DNA from 3 places in the Peribacillus sp. FSL H8-0477 genome. Region 3 is predicted to be linked to each of the others. Evidence: a T-box and tRNA genes for the amino acid it is inferred to sense, from the RefSeq annotation. Region 3 holds a T-box; the other regions hold tRNA genes.
What was found. The T-box of region 3 lies ahead of tyrS (tyrosine--tRNA ligase). A T-box ahead of a tRNA ligase gene usually reads a tRNA of that ligase, here a tRNA-Tyr.
Positions count from the first base shown of each region.

Region 1: it encodes a tRNA-Tyr, which carries the amino acid that the T-box ahead of tyrS (tyrosine--tRNA ligase) is inferred to sense. The anticodon was not compared.
Region 2: it encodes a tRNA-Tyr, which carries the amino acid that the T-box ahead of tyrS (tyrosine--tRNA ligase) is inferred to sense. The anticodon was not compared.

Region 1 covers NZ_JBBODE010000002.1:652,288-656,622, reverse strand. The annotation lists gene MHI18_RS14920 (L-lactate permease) at 1-452, opposite strand, end outside; tRNA gene MHI18_RS14915 (tRNA-Leu) at 1,042-1,122, opposite strand; tRNA gene MHI18_RS14910 (tRNA-Cys) at 1,130-1,203, opposite strand; tRNA gene MHI18_RS14905 (tRNA-Gly) at 1,213-1,287, opposite strand; tRNA gene MHI18_RS14900 (tRNA-Gln) at 1,291-1,365, opposite strand; tRNA gene MHI18_RS14895 (tRNA-His) at 1,405-1,480, opposite strand; tRNA gene MHI18_RS14890 (tRNA-Trp) at 1,518-1,591, opposite strand; tRNA gene MHI18_RS14885 (tRNA-Tyr) at 1,599-1,682, opposite strand; tRNA gene MHI18_RS14880 (tRNA-Phe) at 1,725-1,800, opposite strand; tRNA gene MHI18_RS14875 (tRNA-Asp) at 1,811-1,887, opposite strand; tRNA gene MHI18_RS14870 (tRNA-Met) at 1,895-1,968, opposite strand; tRNA gene MHI18_RS14865 (tRNA-Val) at 2,007-2,082, opposite strand; tRNA gene MHI18_RS14860 (tRNA-Glu) at 2,093-2,167, opposite strand; tRNA gene MHI18_RS14855 (tRNA-Ser) at 2,177-2,268, opposite strand; tRNA gene MHI18_RS14850 (tRNA-Asn) at 2,272-2,346, opposite strand; rRNA gene rrf (5S ribosomal RNA) at 2,372-2,487, opposite strand; rRNA gene MHI18_RS14840 (23S ribosomal RNA) at 2,609-4,335, opposite strand, start outside.
Region 2 covers NZ_JBBODE010000002.1:61,896-66,230, reverse strand. The annotation lists gene MHI18_RS12195 (anti-sigma factor family protein) at 1-149, opposite strand, end outside; gene sigW (RNA polymerase sigma factor SigW) at 167-730, opposite strand; gene MHI18_RS12185 (aspartyl-phosphate phosphatase Spo0E family protein) at 901-1,059, shown strand; gene rocF (arginase) at 1,114-2,010, opposite strand; tRNA gene MHI18_RS12175 (tRNA-Ala) at 2,134-2,206, opposite strand; tRNA gene MHI18_RS12170 (tRNA-Gly) at 2,233-2,307, opposite strand; tRNA gene MHI18_RS12165 (tRNA-Lys) at 2,315-2,387, opposite strand; tRNA gene MHI18_RS12160 (tRNA-Gln) at 2,479-2,553, opposite strand; tRNA gene MHI18_RS12155 (tRNA-Tyr) at 2,644-2,727, opposite strand; tRNA gene MHI18_RS12150 (tRNA-Thr) at 2,738-2,810, opposite strand; tRNA gene MHI18_RS12145 (tRNA-Val) at 2,828-2,903, opposite strand; tRNA gene MHI18_RS12140 (tRNA-Glu) at 2,916-2,990, opposite strand; tRNA gene MHI18_RS12135 (tRNA-Thr) at 3,027-3,099, opposite strand; tRNA gene MHI18_RS12130 (tRNA-Asn) at 3,101-3,175, opposite strand; rRNA gene rrf (5S ribosomal RNA) at 3,229-3,344, opposite strand; rRNA gene MHI18_RS12120 (23S ribosomal RNA) at 3,465-4,335, opposite strand, start outside.
Region 3 covers NZ_JBBODE010000002.1:1,225,995-1,230,329, forward strand. The annotation lists gene MHI18_RS17690 (LTA synthase family protein) at 1-717, shown strand, start outside; gene MHI18_RS17695 (EAL domain-containing protein) at 791-1,774, shown strand; T-box leader at 1,826-2,049, shown strand; gene tyrS (tyrosine--tRNA ligase) at 2,093-3,349, shown strand; gene MHI18_RS17705 (nucleoside 2-deoxyribosyltransferase) at 3,349-3,732, shown strand; gene nhaC (Na+/H+ antiporter NhaC) at 3,977-4,335, shown strand, end outside.

The DNA of each region.
Region 1 (4,335 bases), 570 kb from region 3:
AATCCTAGCCCAACAAGCAGTGCAGCCGATATCGCAACAGGAGCACCAAAACCAGCAGCTCCTTCAAGAAATGCACCAAAAGAGAAGGCTACTAATAATGCTTGCAGACGGCGGTCCTCAGTAATCGAAATGATTGAATTACGGATAATATCAAATTGTCCTGTTTTGACAGTCAGTTTATACAAAAAAACGGAACTAATAATAATCCAGCCAATAGGGATTATACCGTATACTGCACCATGTGTAGCTGACATGACCGCCAATTGAGCAGGCATTCCAAATGCAGCTACTGCTAAAATCAAAGCAATCAATAACGTAGTCAGACCTGCTATATACCCTTTCATTCTTTTAATTGCCAAAGCCCAGAAAAAATATAGTATTGGAATAACAGCAACTAACGCAGTCAGACCTAGACTTCCCCCTACTGCAGTTACGTCTTGTACAAAAGTCATAACATACCTCCATTTTAAAAACAGAATACAGTCACAAGTAAACGCTTACATAATTAGGTACAATCATAATACAAAATATTTTTGAAGTTACCCCTGGCTGTTCCTGCTTTTACACAACGATCAATTGTGAATGAAGATTTGCTTTACTCGACTCTCCCTGATTCATTATAAAGCCCGCCCCCGCCTCTCTTCACCCCCTTAGATTAACTTTATCACCCTTAAAACTTTTAATCTTTTATCCTATTCTATACAAGTTGTAAATAGATTTCCATATATTTTTTGTTTTATCAAATAATTCTTTAAATTTATAATGGCCTAGAAAGAAGAGATCTCTGTTTAGTGGACACGTTGCCTTGGAGTGGGTGTTTTCTCTATTTGCTTGCTGCTTTTGAATTATTCCCGTCTGAGATGGCGATAATCCCGTCACCAAACGAGTTATTCCCGTCTGTGGAAATACTAATCCCGTCTGAACATGCTTTATTCCCGTCTAGGACTATTTTTAATGGTTTAGACCTATTTCGTTATGAATGGCATTAAAATTCAAACAGAAAAAAGACTTCGTATATGACATACGAAGTCTTTTTAGTAATACCTGAGGCCGGACTTGAACCGGCACGCCTTACGGCACCGCATTTTGAGTGCGGCGTGTCTGCCATTCCACCACTCAGGCAAATAATTGGAGGCGGCAACCGGAATCGAACCGGTGGTAAAGGTTTTGCAGACCTCTGCCTTACCGCTTGGCTATGCCGCCAATATTTATTGGAGCGGAAGACGGGGTTCGAACCCGCGACCCCAACCTTGGCAAGGTTGTATTCTACCACTGAACTACTTCCGCTAATGGCTGGGCTAGCAGGATTTGAACCTACGCATGACGGAGTCAAAGTCCGTTGCCTTACCGCTTGGCTATAGCCCATTAGTATCTATATATTAAGTATATTTTCTCAAAAAAAAATGGGGCGACTGATGGGAATCGAACCCACGAATGCCTGAACCACAATCAGGTGCGTTAACCACTTCGCCACAACCGCCATGATAAGAGAAAAGTATTTAAATTTAATTTAAAAATGGCAGGGGCAGTAGGACTCGAACCCACACTGGAGGTTTTGGAGACCTCAGTTCTACCTTTAAACTATGCCCCTGTAAAGATGGTGGAGGGGGGCAGATTCGAACTGCCGAACCCTAAGGAGCGGATTTACAGTCCGCCGCGTTTAGCCACTTCGCTACCCCTCCATATATAATACTGCTAGTAAACTTAAGAAATCAAGTTTATAATGGTGGCTCAGGACAGAATCGAACTGCCGACACAAGGATTTTCAGTCCTTTGCTCTACCGACTGAGCTACTGAGCCATAATAATAATGGCGGTCCGGACGGGACTCGAACCCGCGACCTCCTGCGTGACAGGCAGGCATTCTAACCAACTGAACTACCGGACCATTATGATTGCGGGGACAGGATTTGAACCTGCGACCTTCGGGTTATGAGCCCGACGAGCTACCGAACTGCTCCACCCCGCGATAATGGGAATTTTACTAACGTCACTTTTTAAAAAATATGGTGGAGGATGACGGGATCGAACCGCCGACCCTCTGCTTGTAAGGCAGATGCTCTCCCAGCTGAGCTAATCCTCCAATATGTATGTGGTGACCCCTACGGGATTCGAACCCGTGTTACCGCCGTGAAAGGGCGGTGTCTTAACCGCTTGACCAAGGGGCCGTGAAGTAATGGCGGAGAGCAAGGGATTTGAACCCTTGAGACAGGGTTACCCGTCTACACGATTTCCAATCGTGCTCCTTCGGCCACTCGGACAGCTCTCCATTTGGCTCCGCAGGTAGGACTCGAACCTACGACCGTTCGGTTAACAGCCGAATGCTCTACCACTGAGCTACTGCGGAATAATATAGTGGTTTAAATGAATCTGCCTGGCAATGTCCTACTCTCACAGGGGGAGACCCCCAACTACCATCGGCGCTGAAGAGCTTAACTTCCGTGTTCGGAATGGGAACGGGTGTGGCCTCTTCGCCATCATTACCAGACATTATTCATTTTGAAAGACATTTATTATTATAATATCTTTTTGTTAAAAATTCAAGAACAATTTTACTTATTCTTTCAAAACTAGATAATAAGAAGGTTTTTTGCATGTAATTAAAACGAATGGTTAAGTCCTCGATCGATTAGTATTTGTCAGCTCCACGTGTCACCACGCTTCCACCTCAAACCTATCTACCTGATCATCTTTCAGGGATCTTACTAGCTTACGCTATGGGAAATCTCATCTTGAGGGGGGCTTCATGCTTAGATGCTTTCAGCACTTATCCCGTCCGCACGTAGCTACCCAGCTATGCCTTTGGCAAGACAACTGGTACACCAGCGGTGCGTCCATCCCGGTCCTCTCGTACTAAGGACAGCTCCTCTCAAATTTCCTGCGCCCACGACGGATAGGGACCGAACTGTCTCACGACGTTCTGAACCCAGCTCGCGTACCGCTTTAATGGGCGAACAGCCCAACCCTTGGGACCGACTACAGCCCCAGGATGCGATGAGCCGACATCGAGGTGCCAAACCTCCCCGTCGATGTGGACTCTTGGGGGAGATAAGCCTGTTATCCCCGGGGTAGCTTTTATCCGTTGAGCGATGGCCCTTCCATGCGGAACCACCGGATCACTAAGCCCGACTTTCGTCCCTGCTCGACTTGTAGGTCTCGCAGTCAAGCTCCCTTGTGCCTTTACACTCTACGAATGATTTCCAACCATTCTGAGGGAACCTTTGGGCGCCTCCGTTACTCTTTAGGAGGCGACCGCCCCAGTCAAACTGTCCACCTGACACTGTCTCCCACCCCGATAAGGGGCGCGGGTTAGAATTTCAATACAGCCAGGGTAGTATCCCACCAATGCCTCCACCGAAGCTAGCGCTCCGGTTTCAAAGGCTCCTACCTATCCTGTACAAGCTGTACCAAAATTCAATATCAGGTTACAGTAAAGCTCCACGGGGTCTTTCCGTCCTGTCGCGGGTAACCTGCATCTTCACAGGTACTATAATTTCACCGAGTCTCTCGTTGAGACAGTGCCCAGATCGTTACGCCTTTCGTGCGGGTCGGAACTTACCCGACAAGGAATTTCGCTACCTTAGGACCGTTATAGTTACGGCCGCCGTTTACTGGGGCTTCGGTTCAAAGCTTCGCTTACGCTAACCTCTCCCCTTAACCTTCCAGCACCGGGCAGGCGTCAGCCCCTATACTTCGCCTTGCGGCTTCGCAGAGACCTGTGTTTTTGCTAAACAGTCGCCTGGGCCTATTCACTGCGGCTTTTCCGGGCTATTCACCCTAAAAAGCACCCCTTCTCCCGAAGTTACGGGGTCATTTTGCCGAGTTCCTTAACGAGAGTTCTCTCGCACACCTTAGGATTCTCTCCTCGCCTACCTGTGTCGGTTTGCGGTACGGGCACCCTTTATCTCACTAGAGGCTTTTCTAGGCAGTGTGGAATCAGGAACTTCGGTACTTAATTTCCCTCGCTATCACAGCTCCGCCTTAATGGAAACGGGATTTGCCTCGTTTCCGGCCTAACTGCTTAGACGCGCATATCCAACAGCGCGCTTACCCTATCCTCCTGCGTCCCCCCATCGTTCAAACGATAAATTGGTGGTACAGGAATATCAACCTGTTATCCATCGCCTACGCCTTTCGGCCTCGGCTTAGGTCCCGACTAACCCTGAGCGGACGAGCCTTCCTCAGGAAACCTTGGGCATTCGGTGGAAGGGATTCTCACCCTTCTTTCGCTACTCATACCGGCATTCTCACTTCTAAGCGCTCCACCAGTCCTTACGGTCTAGCTTCGACGCCCTTAGAACGCTCTCCTACCACGGACACCCTACGGTGTCCATCC
Region 2 (4,335 bases), 1.2 Mb from region 3:
AGAGCTATCGCCTTTTTCATATCATGAAAATAGGAACGACAATCAGCACAACTTTGCAAATGTTCTCGTAAATGTTCTTTGTTTTCTTCTGTTATCGCTTCGTCTAAATAATCATGCATATAGTCAACGATATCCTCGTGGCAACTCATCGTTTTTCACCTTCTTTTTAAAAGTTACTCAATTGTTTTCTCAATGCTTCACGGCCTCGGTGAATTCTCGTTTTGACCGTTCCAATTGGCAGATCCAAAATATCGCTTATTTCTTTTAGGGATAATTCCTCAATGTACTTCAAGACAATCACCGATCGATACTTCTCTGGAAGCTTTAGAATCTCGTCTTGTATGGTCTCCTGCAGCTCTAATGACTCTACCTCATCTTCAGGTAAAGCACTATCATCAGCAATTATTGAATACATATTTAACCCATCTGTCCCAGCTACTTCAGCATCCAAGAAGTAATCTGGTTTCTTTTTACGGATTCTGTCAATACATAAATTTGTTGCAATTCGGTATAACCATGTTGAAAACTTCATTTGAATATTAAATCGGTGAATATTAACAAATGCACGAACGAATGCCTCTTGTGCCATATCCTCGGCCTCATGACGGTTTCCAAGCATTCTAAAGCACAATTGAAAAACCTTATCCTTATACAATTCAACAATTTCCCCAAACGCATTTTGGTCTCCCTTTAAGACCTGATTAATCCTCTGTTTAATGATGACTTCCATTTTGTGTATTACCCCCGCTCATGCGGCTATACGATACTTACGAATCGCACGCTAAAAGGTTTCAAAAAATAATTACTTTAATTTTATCAAATTTTAACATTTATTGTTTAATTAAATTAATATTGGGTAAATTGTTTAAAAATACAAAACAAAGTGAGGATGTCTTTACTATGATAGCAGAACAGCTGTTAACCAGAATAGAAGAATATAGAGAAAGAATGATTCATTTGGCAGGATATTCCTCAATAAGAGATAATCGAGTAGTAGAGGTCAGCGCAGAACTGGATACTTTAATCATTCAATATATTCATCTAACCAAAAAACAGTAACGAGGAAGTTACTGTTTAATTGTCTTGCATTATGTAAAAGCAGTGTAATCTACTTTACACTAACTTTTCTCCAAACAAAGAACCCATTAAGGCAACAGCAACCGTCGCTGTTTTATTTTTTTCATCTAGGATAGGATTAACTTCTACAAATTCAGCAGAAGTCACAATACCTGACTCTGAAAGCATTTCCATCGCCAGATGACTTTCTCTGTATGTGATTCCTCCCAACACGGGGGTTCCTACTCCTGGAGCATCTATCGGATCTAACGCATCCATATCTACTGATAAATGGACACCGTCTGTTTTATCTTTAAAGAAAGCAATAGTCTCTTCCATTACTGCTGCCATCCCGCGTCTATCAATTTCATGCATCGAAAAAACTTTAATCTCTTTCGAACTTATTAATTCTCTTTCTCCCTCATCTAAAGAACGAGCACCAATAATGACAATATTTTCGGGTTTAATTTTAGGCGAGTATCCATGGATGTTTACAAGCCCATCGTTTCCCAGCCCTATACTAACTGCTAGTGACATCCCATGAATATTACCAGAAGGCGTCGTCTCATCTGTATTTAGATCGCCATGAGCATCAAACCAAATCACACCCAGATTCTCATAGTGTTTTGACGCTCCTGCTAATGTTCCAATGGCAATTGAATGATCCCCACCTAATACAAGAGGAAATGAGTTCTTACCCAGAATAGCATCGACTTTTTCTGCCAGCACCCTGCTCCCGACAGTGACCTCTTTCAAGTTATTCAGCTTTGTTTCTGAAGCAGCCAACTGTTCGGGTCTTCCAATCGTAATGTCTCCTAAATCCTCTACATCAATCCCTAAGCTTCCAAGTTTCTCTACTACCTCGGCATACCTGATTGCACTTGGTCCCATATCTACCCCACGTCTATTTTGACCGAGATCCATAGGCAGACCAATGATTGTTATTTTCTCTATCTTCAATTCCTCAACCCCTTTAAACCATTTTATACCAATATAGGCAGATGGTTCAACAAAACAAAAGGTTGTATAAAGATACAAAAAAAACCTTAAACCAAAGAATGGTTTAAGGTTTTTGTATGGAGCCTAGCGGGATCGAACCGCTGACCTCCTGCGTGCAAGGCAGGCGCTCTCCCAGCTGAGCTAAGGCCCCTCTTGTACAGTAATGTACGATTGAGATGGAGCGGAAGACGGGGTTCGAACCCGCGACCCCAACCTTGGCAAGGTTGTATTCTACCGCTGAACTACTTCCGCATAAAAGTGAGCCATGTAGGATTCGAACCTACGACCCTCTGATTAAAAGTCAGATGCTCTACCAACTGAGCTAATGGCTCATATTAATTAACAAAATAAAAAGTCAGATGTATATGTTTACTATTCAAACGTAAACTCACAACTGAGCACTTGATACTTCATATAATAATATGGCTGGGCTAGCAGGATTTGAACCTACGCATGACGGAGTCAAAGTCCGTTGCCTTACCGCTTGGCTATAGCCCAATATATTGTATACCTGACAAAAAAATAGGTGGTAATCATATATTCCCCTAAATGAGAAAATATATAACTGTCCACTAATTGATTTTATAATGGTGGAGGGGGGCAGATTCGAACTGCCGAACCCTAAGGAGCGGATTTACAGTCCGCCGCGTTTAGCCACTTCGCTACCCCTCCAGAAAAACAGTGCCGGCAAGAGGACTTGAACCCCCAACCTACTGATTACAAGTCAGTTGCTCTACCAGTTGAGCTACACCGGCAAGTGTAAAATAAAACATGGTGGAGGATGACGGGATCGAACCGCCGACCCTCTGCTTGTAAGGCAGATGCTCTCCCAGCTGAGCTAATCCTCCATATATATAAAGTGGTGACCCCTACGGGATTCGAACCCGTGTTACCGCCGTGAAAGGGCGGTGTCTTAACCGCTTGACCAAGGGGCCTAACTAATTTTCATATCAATTCCAAGTAAACTAGTAAGCTCCCAAGCGGATTCGAACCGCTGACCTCTTCCTTACCATGGAAGTGCTCTACCTACTGAGCTATGGAAGCATGGCTCCGCAGGTAGGACTCGAACCTACGACCGTTCGGTTAACAGCCGAATGCTCTACCACTGAGCTACTGCGGAATGGTATAATGTTTCCTAAAACTCTTCGATAGATAAAAATTAAAAGTGAATCTGCCTGGCAATGTCCTACTCTCACAGGGGGAGACCCCCAACTACCATCGGCGCTGAAGAGCTTAACTTCCGTGTTCGGAATGGGAACGGGTGTGGCCTCTTCGCCATCATTACCAGACATTATTCATTTATCAAAGACATTTATTATTATAATATCTTTTTATGGATTTTTCAAGAACAAATTTCTTGTTCTTTCAAAACTAGATAATAGGAAGGTTAATGCACAATATTAAAACGAATGGTTAAGTCCTCGATCGATTAGTATTTGTCAGCTCCACGTGTCACCACGCTTCCACCTCAAACCTATCTACCTGATCATCTTTCAGGGATCTTACTAGCTTACGCTATGGGAAATCTCATCTTGAGGGGGGCTTCATGCTTAGATGCTTTCAGCACTTATCCCGTCCGCACGTAGCTACCCAGCTATGCCTTTGGCAAGACAACTGGTACACCAGCGGTGCGTCCATCCCGGTCCTCTCGTACTAAGGACAGCTCCTCTCAAATTTCCTGCGCCCACGACGGATAGGGACCGAACTGTCTCACGACGTTCTGAACCCAGCTCGCGTACCGCTTTAATGGGCGAACAGCCCAACCCTTGGGACCGACTACAGCCCCAGGATGCGATGAGCCGACATCGAGGTGCCAAACCTCCCCGTCGATGTGGACTCTTGGGGGAGATAAGCCTGTTATCCCCGGGGTAGCTTTTATCCGTTGAGCGATGGCCCTTCCATGCGGAACCACCGGATCACTAAGCCCGACTTTCGTCCCTGCTCGACTTGTAGGTCTCGCAGTCAAGCTCCCTTGTGCCTTTACACTCTACGAATGATTTCCAACCATTCTGAGGGAACCTTTGGGCGCCTCCGTTACTCTTTAGGAGGCGACCGCCCCAGTCAAACTGTCCACCTGACACTGTCTCCCACCCCGATAAGGGGCGCGGGTTAGAATTTCAATACAGCCAGGGTAGTATCCCACCAATGCCTCCACCGAAGCTAGCGCTCCGGTTTCAAAGGCTCCTACCTATCCTGTACAAGCTGTACCAAAATTCAATATCAGGTTACAGTAAAGCTCCACGGGGTCTTTCCGTCCTGTCGCGGGTAACCTGCATCTTC
Region 3 (4,335 bases):
ATAAACTATGGAATCAAAGATATTCCTTTTTTTCAGCAGTCGATTCCCTATCTGAAGAGTCTGCCTAAGCCGTATTTAGCCAAGTTTATAACGCTGACTAACCATTTTCCATTTTTGTTAAATGAGGAGGATCAGATGATTAACCTGGCAGATACAGATGAAGGGGTCGTGAACCGGTATGTGACGACCGTTCGTTATCAAGATGAAGCCATAAAACAATTCTTTCAGCAATTAAAGAAAAAAGGGATGTACAAAGACACAATATTTATTTTATATGGTGACCATTATGGTATATCAGAAAAATATGAAGATGCCTTAACTGATATGCTTGATCGCGAAAAGAGGGCAGTCGATCACACAGAGTACCGCCAAGTTCCGCTTATTATTCATATTCCTGGTCAAAAAGGGATGACCATATCAAGTCCAGGTGGTGAAGTAGATATTCAATTGACGTTGCTTCATTTGCTTGGAATAAAAGATAAAGCAATCACATTCGGCTATGATTTATTTACTAGACCTAAGAATCACCCAGTTATTTTTCGTGATGGCGGGTTTGTAACGGAAAAGTATATCTATCAAGATAACACCTGTTATCACAAAGGCAGCGGTGAACAAACGAATGCTGAAGCGTGTATGCCTTTCCAAGAAACGGTTAGTAAAGAATTGAATCTGTCAGACGATATTATTAATGGAGATCTTTTAAGATTTAACTATTGAATGTGATTAAATGAATAGTGAAGAAGCGTTATATTTTTTACTTATTTGTGTACAGTTTAAGGGGAAGGTAACCATGAGTCCATGTGCATGCGGCGTGAATTTTACAATCTATACACCTGGTTTTTTGCATATCCAAGGAAAGGTTGTATTGAAAGGTTTTAACGGGCTGATCGAGGACAGTGAAGGTATCTATTTACCCTATAATTCGAAGGAAGAATTAGAAGCAATTGTAAGGGAAATTCTTACTTTACCAAATGCTGCTGAAATCAAGGGTTCGATTCTAAAATCTATTCAAAAAACCTATCATGTGTATTCGCTATTGGAACTAGCCAATCGAATTACTCATCATGAAGTAATGACAATCATTCAAGAAACGGAATTCAACTCTATTTTTCAACCTATTTATTCTTTAGAAAATGACCAGCTTTTTGCATATGAATCACTTTTACGTGACCCGCTGGCAAGAATATCACCAGGAGAATTATTTGAAACAGCCCAAAAAACGGGTATGCAAAGTATGCTTGACCAAAAAGCTAGACAGGCCGCGATTAAGAACCGAGCAGGCTTTGTTCCAAGCGGCATAAAAAGCTTTATTAATTTTCTTCCGTCAACGATATACAATCCGGAATTTTGTCTAAGACATACTTTTGAAGCTGTAAAACGCTATCAGGTTAATCCAGCGGACCTTGTATTTGAAGTAGTTGAAACGGAAAAAATTCACGATATTGATCATTTAAAGAACATATTTACAGTGTATAAACGAGAAGGAATTGGTGTGGCTTTAGATGATTTTGGAAGCGGCTTTGCTACCTTAGATGTTCTTATTAAACTTGCTCCTAATTATGTGAAAATAGATCGTTCTAAAATTGATTATTGTGATCAACTTATTGAAAAACAACAATTTTTAAAACAAGTGGTTGCGTTATGTAAGGAGCTAGGGATTATAACTCTTGCAGAGGGCATTGAGCGCAAGGAAGAACTTCAGTATTGTAAACAGATAGGGATTTCATTAGCTCAAGGCTATTATTTAGGAAAGCCAGGGAATTTACCTGCTTAAGAGTTGACCATCTTCCTAATTATGTTATAATATTGTAACAATTCAGAAAAATAGAAAGCGATGATAGGAATAAGTAGCAGCGAATCTCCCTGTTTCAGAGAGCCGGTGGTTGGTGTAAATCGGTACAAAGATTTAGGTGAATTACCTCCTTGAGCTTCCTTTGTGAACGATAGTAGCAAAGGACGGACGAACCGTTATTCGATTGAGCGGAAGAATGAATGTTCTTCAACAAGGGTGGTACCGCGTGCAAGATAAAAGATAACCACGTCCCTTTTTTAGGGGGCGTGTTTTTTTATGGAGAAAATGGGGGAGAGACGAATGATGAACTATATGGAAGTATTAACAGAAAATCAAATGGCGGAGCTGGAAAAGCAATTTGAAGAACTTTCGAGCGGGGTACAGGAGATTCTCCCGGCTGGTGAATTTAAAGAAAAACTTGCCAAGTCCATTGTACTTGGTAAACCGTTAAAGGTTAAGTTGGGACTTGATCCATCTGCTCCTGATGTTCATTTGGGGCATACGGTTGTTTTAAATAAACTGCAAAGATTCCAAGCGTATGGACACCGTATTCAATTAATCATTGGTGACTTTACTGGAAAAATTGGTGATCCCACTGGAAAGTCGGAAGTAAGAAAGCAGCTTACGGACGAGGAAGTGAAACGTAATGCAGAAACGTACTTTAAACAATTTGGCAAGGTTTTGAATATGGACGAGGTAGAGCTTCACTATAATTCAAGTTGGCTCACGGAGTTGAATTTTGAAGATATTGTTCGTTTAGCGGGAAAAATTACTGTCGCGCGAATGCTTGAACGGGATGATTTTGAGAAACGGCTTGCAGCTGGGAAACCAGTATCTTTACATGAGTTCTTTTATCCGCTGATGCAGGGTTATGACTCAGTAGTACTTGAAAGCGATATTGAACTGGGAGGGACGGATCAGCATTTCAATGTTTTAATGGGGCGACATCTACAAGAGCATTATGGTAAGGAAAAACAGGTAGTCATAACGATGCCCTTGCTTGAAGGACTGGATGGTGTCGAAAAAATGTCAAAGTCTAAGGCTAATTACATCGGCATTGATGATACGCCGGCTGACATGTATGGGAAAACGATGTCAATCCCAGATGAACGAATGGTTAAATACTTTAAGCTGCTAACGAATCTGCCAGTTGAGAAAATTAACGAAATCGAGCGTTCACTGAGCGATGGCCGTTTACACCCGCGTGATGCGAAAATGCTGCTTGGCCGCACCCTTGTTTCTATGTATCATGATCATTATGCTGCTGAACAGGCAGAAACAACTTTTAAGTCGGTGTTTCAAAAGGGAATTCTACCGGAGACAATACCCTCTGTTTCCTGGGAAGGACCCCTTCAGACAGGGGTTTTAGATTTATTGGTTGAACTCAAGCTGCAAACATCTAAAAGCGAAGCAAGAAGAATGATTAAAAATGGCGGTATTCGATTAAATGGGGAAAAGGTGGCGGATGATAACCTTCTGGTCATCATAGAAGATGGTTTAGTTGTTCAAGTCGGAAAGCGAAAGTTTGTAGAATTGAAAGTGAATCAAAACACGTAATGGACAGAATAAGGTTTTATACTGCCTCAAGCTTCCAAAATATACAGGATGTTAACTATCTAAATCAGCGTTTGGTTGAAAAAGGATATGAATTGTCCTATGATTGGACACAAAATGGGCGAGCCTCATCATTAGCAGAATTAAGTGTGATTGGTGAAGAAGAGATGCAAGGTGTTAGAAACGCTGACTTTTTAATCGTGCTGCTGCCAGGAGGGAAAGGCAGTCATATTGAAATGGGAATGGCTCTTGGTCTTAGAAAAAGGGTCTATCTTTTCTCTCCTGAGGATCGAGTGTATGAGCTGGACTCAACTAGTACATTTTATCACGTATCGCTGGTTTCCATTTATGTTGGGGAATTAAATGACTTTATTCAAACATTCTGAAGCGGCATCTTGCTTATATAGAAGGTGCCTTTTTAGCTAAGATCAGCGAGCAAAAAGAGTAACTGCACACCTATTACACATGTAAATAAGCAAGAGCTAAAATGAAGCATTGACAGAACGTAAATTTTATCATACATTTAATCCTATACTTTAGTGCTTAAAAGCGTTTAAGTGCGAAGTGATTCGTTTTTACATCTTACTTAAGGTCTTTCTGCTAGTACAACTTTGAGAGTGAGGAATTGCTATGAAACTAGAAGATACGAACCTAAAGCTTTCAACCATAGAAGCGATGCTAATCTTATCTTGTGTTTTACTCATGATTGGAACAGGGATAATCTATTATGGAATGAATCCGCATTTACCAATTATCGGAGCTATTTTATTATTGTTTGTATACGGAGGTTGTAAAGGTCTCTCGTTTCGTGTAATGGAAAAGGCATTAATACAAGGAGCGATTTCGGGACTCGGGGCTATTTATATTTTCTTTTTCATAGGACTGTTAATCGCCGGCTGGATCGTCAGCGGTACCATTCCGACGATGATGTATTATGGATTTGAACTAATCTCAAATCAGTCTTTTTATGCGGTTACTTTTTTAGTGAC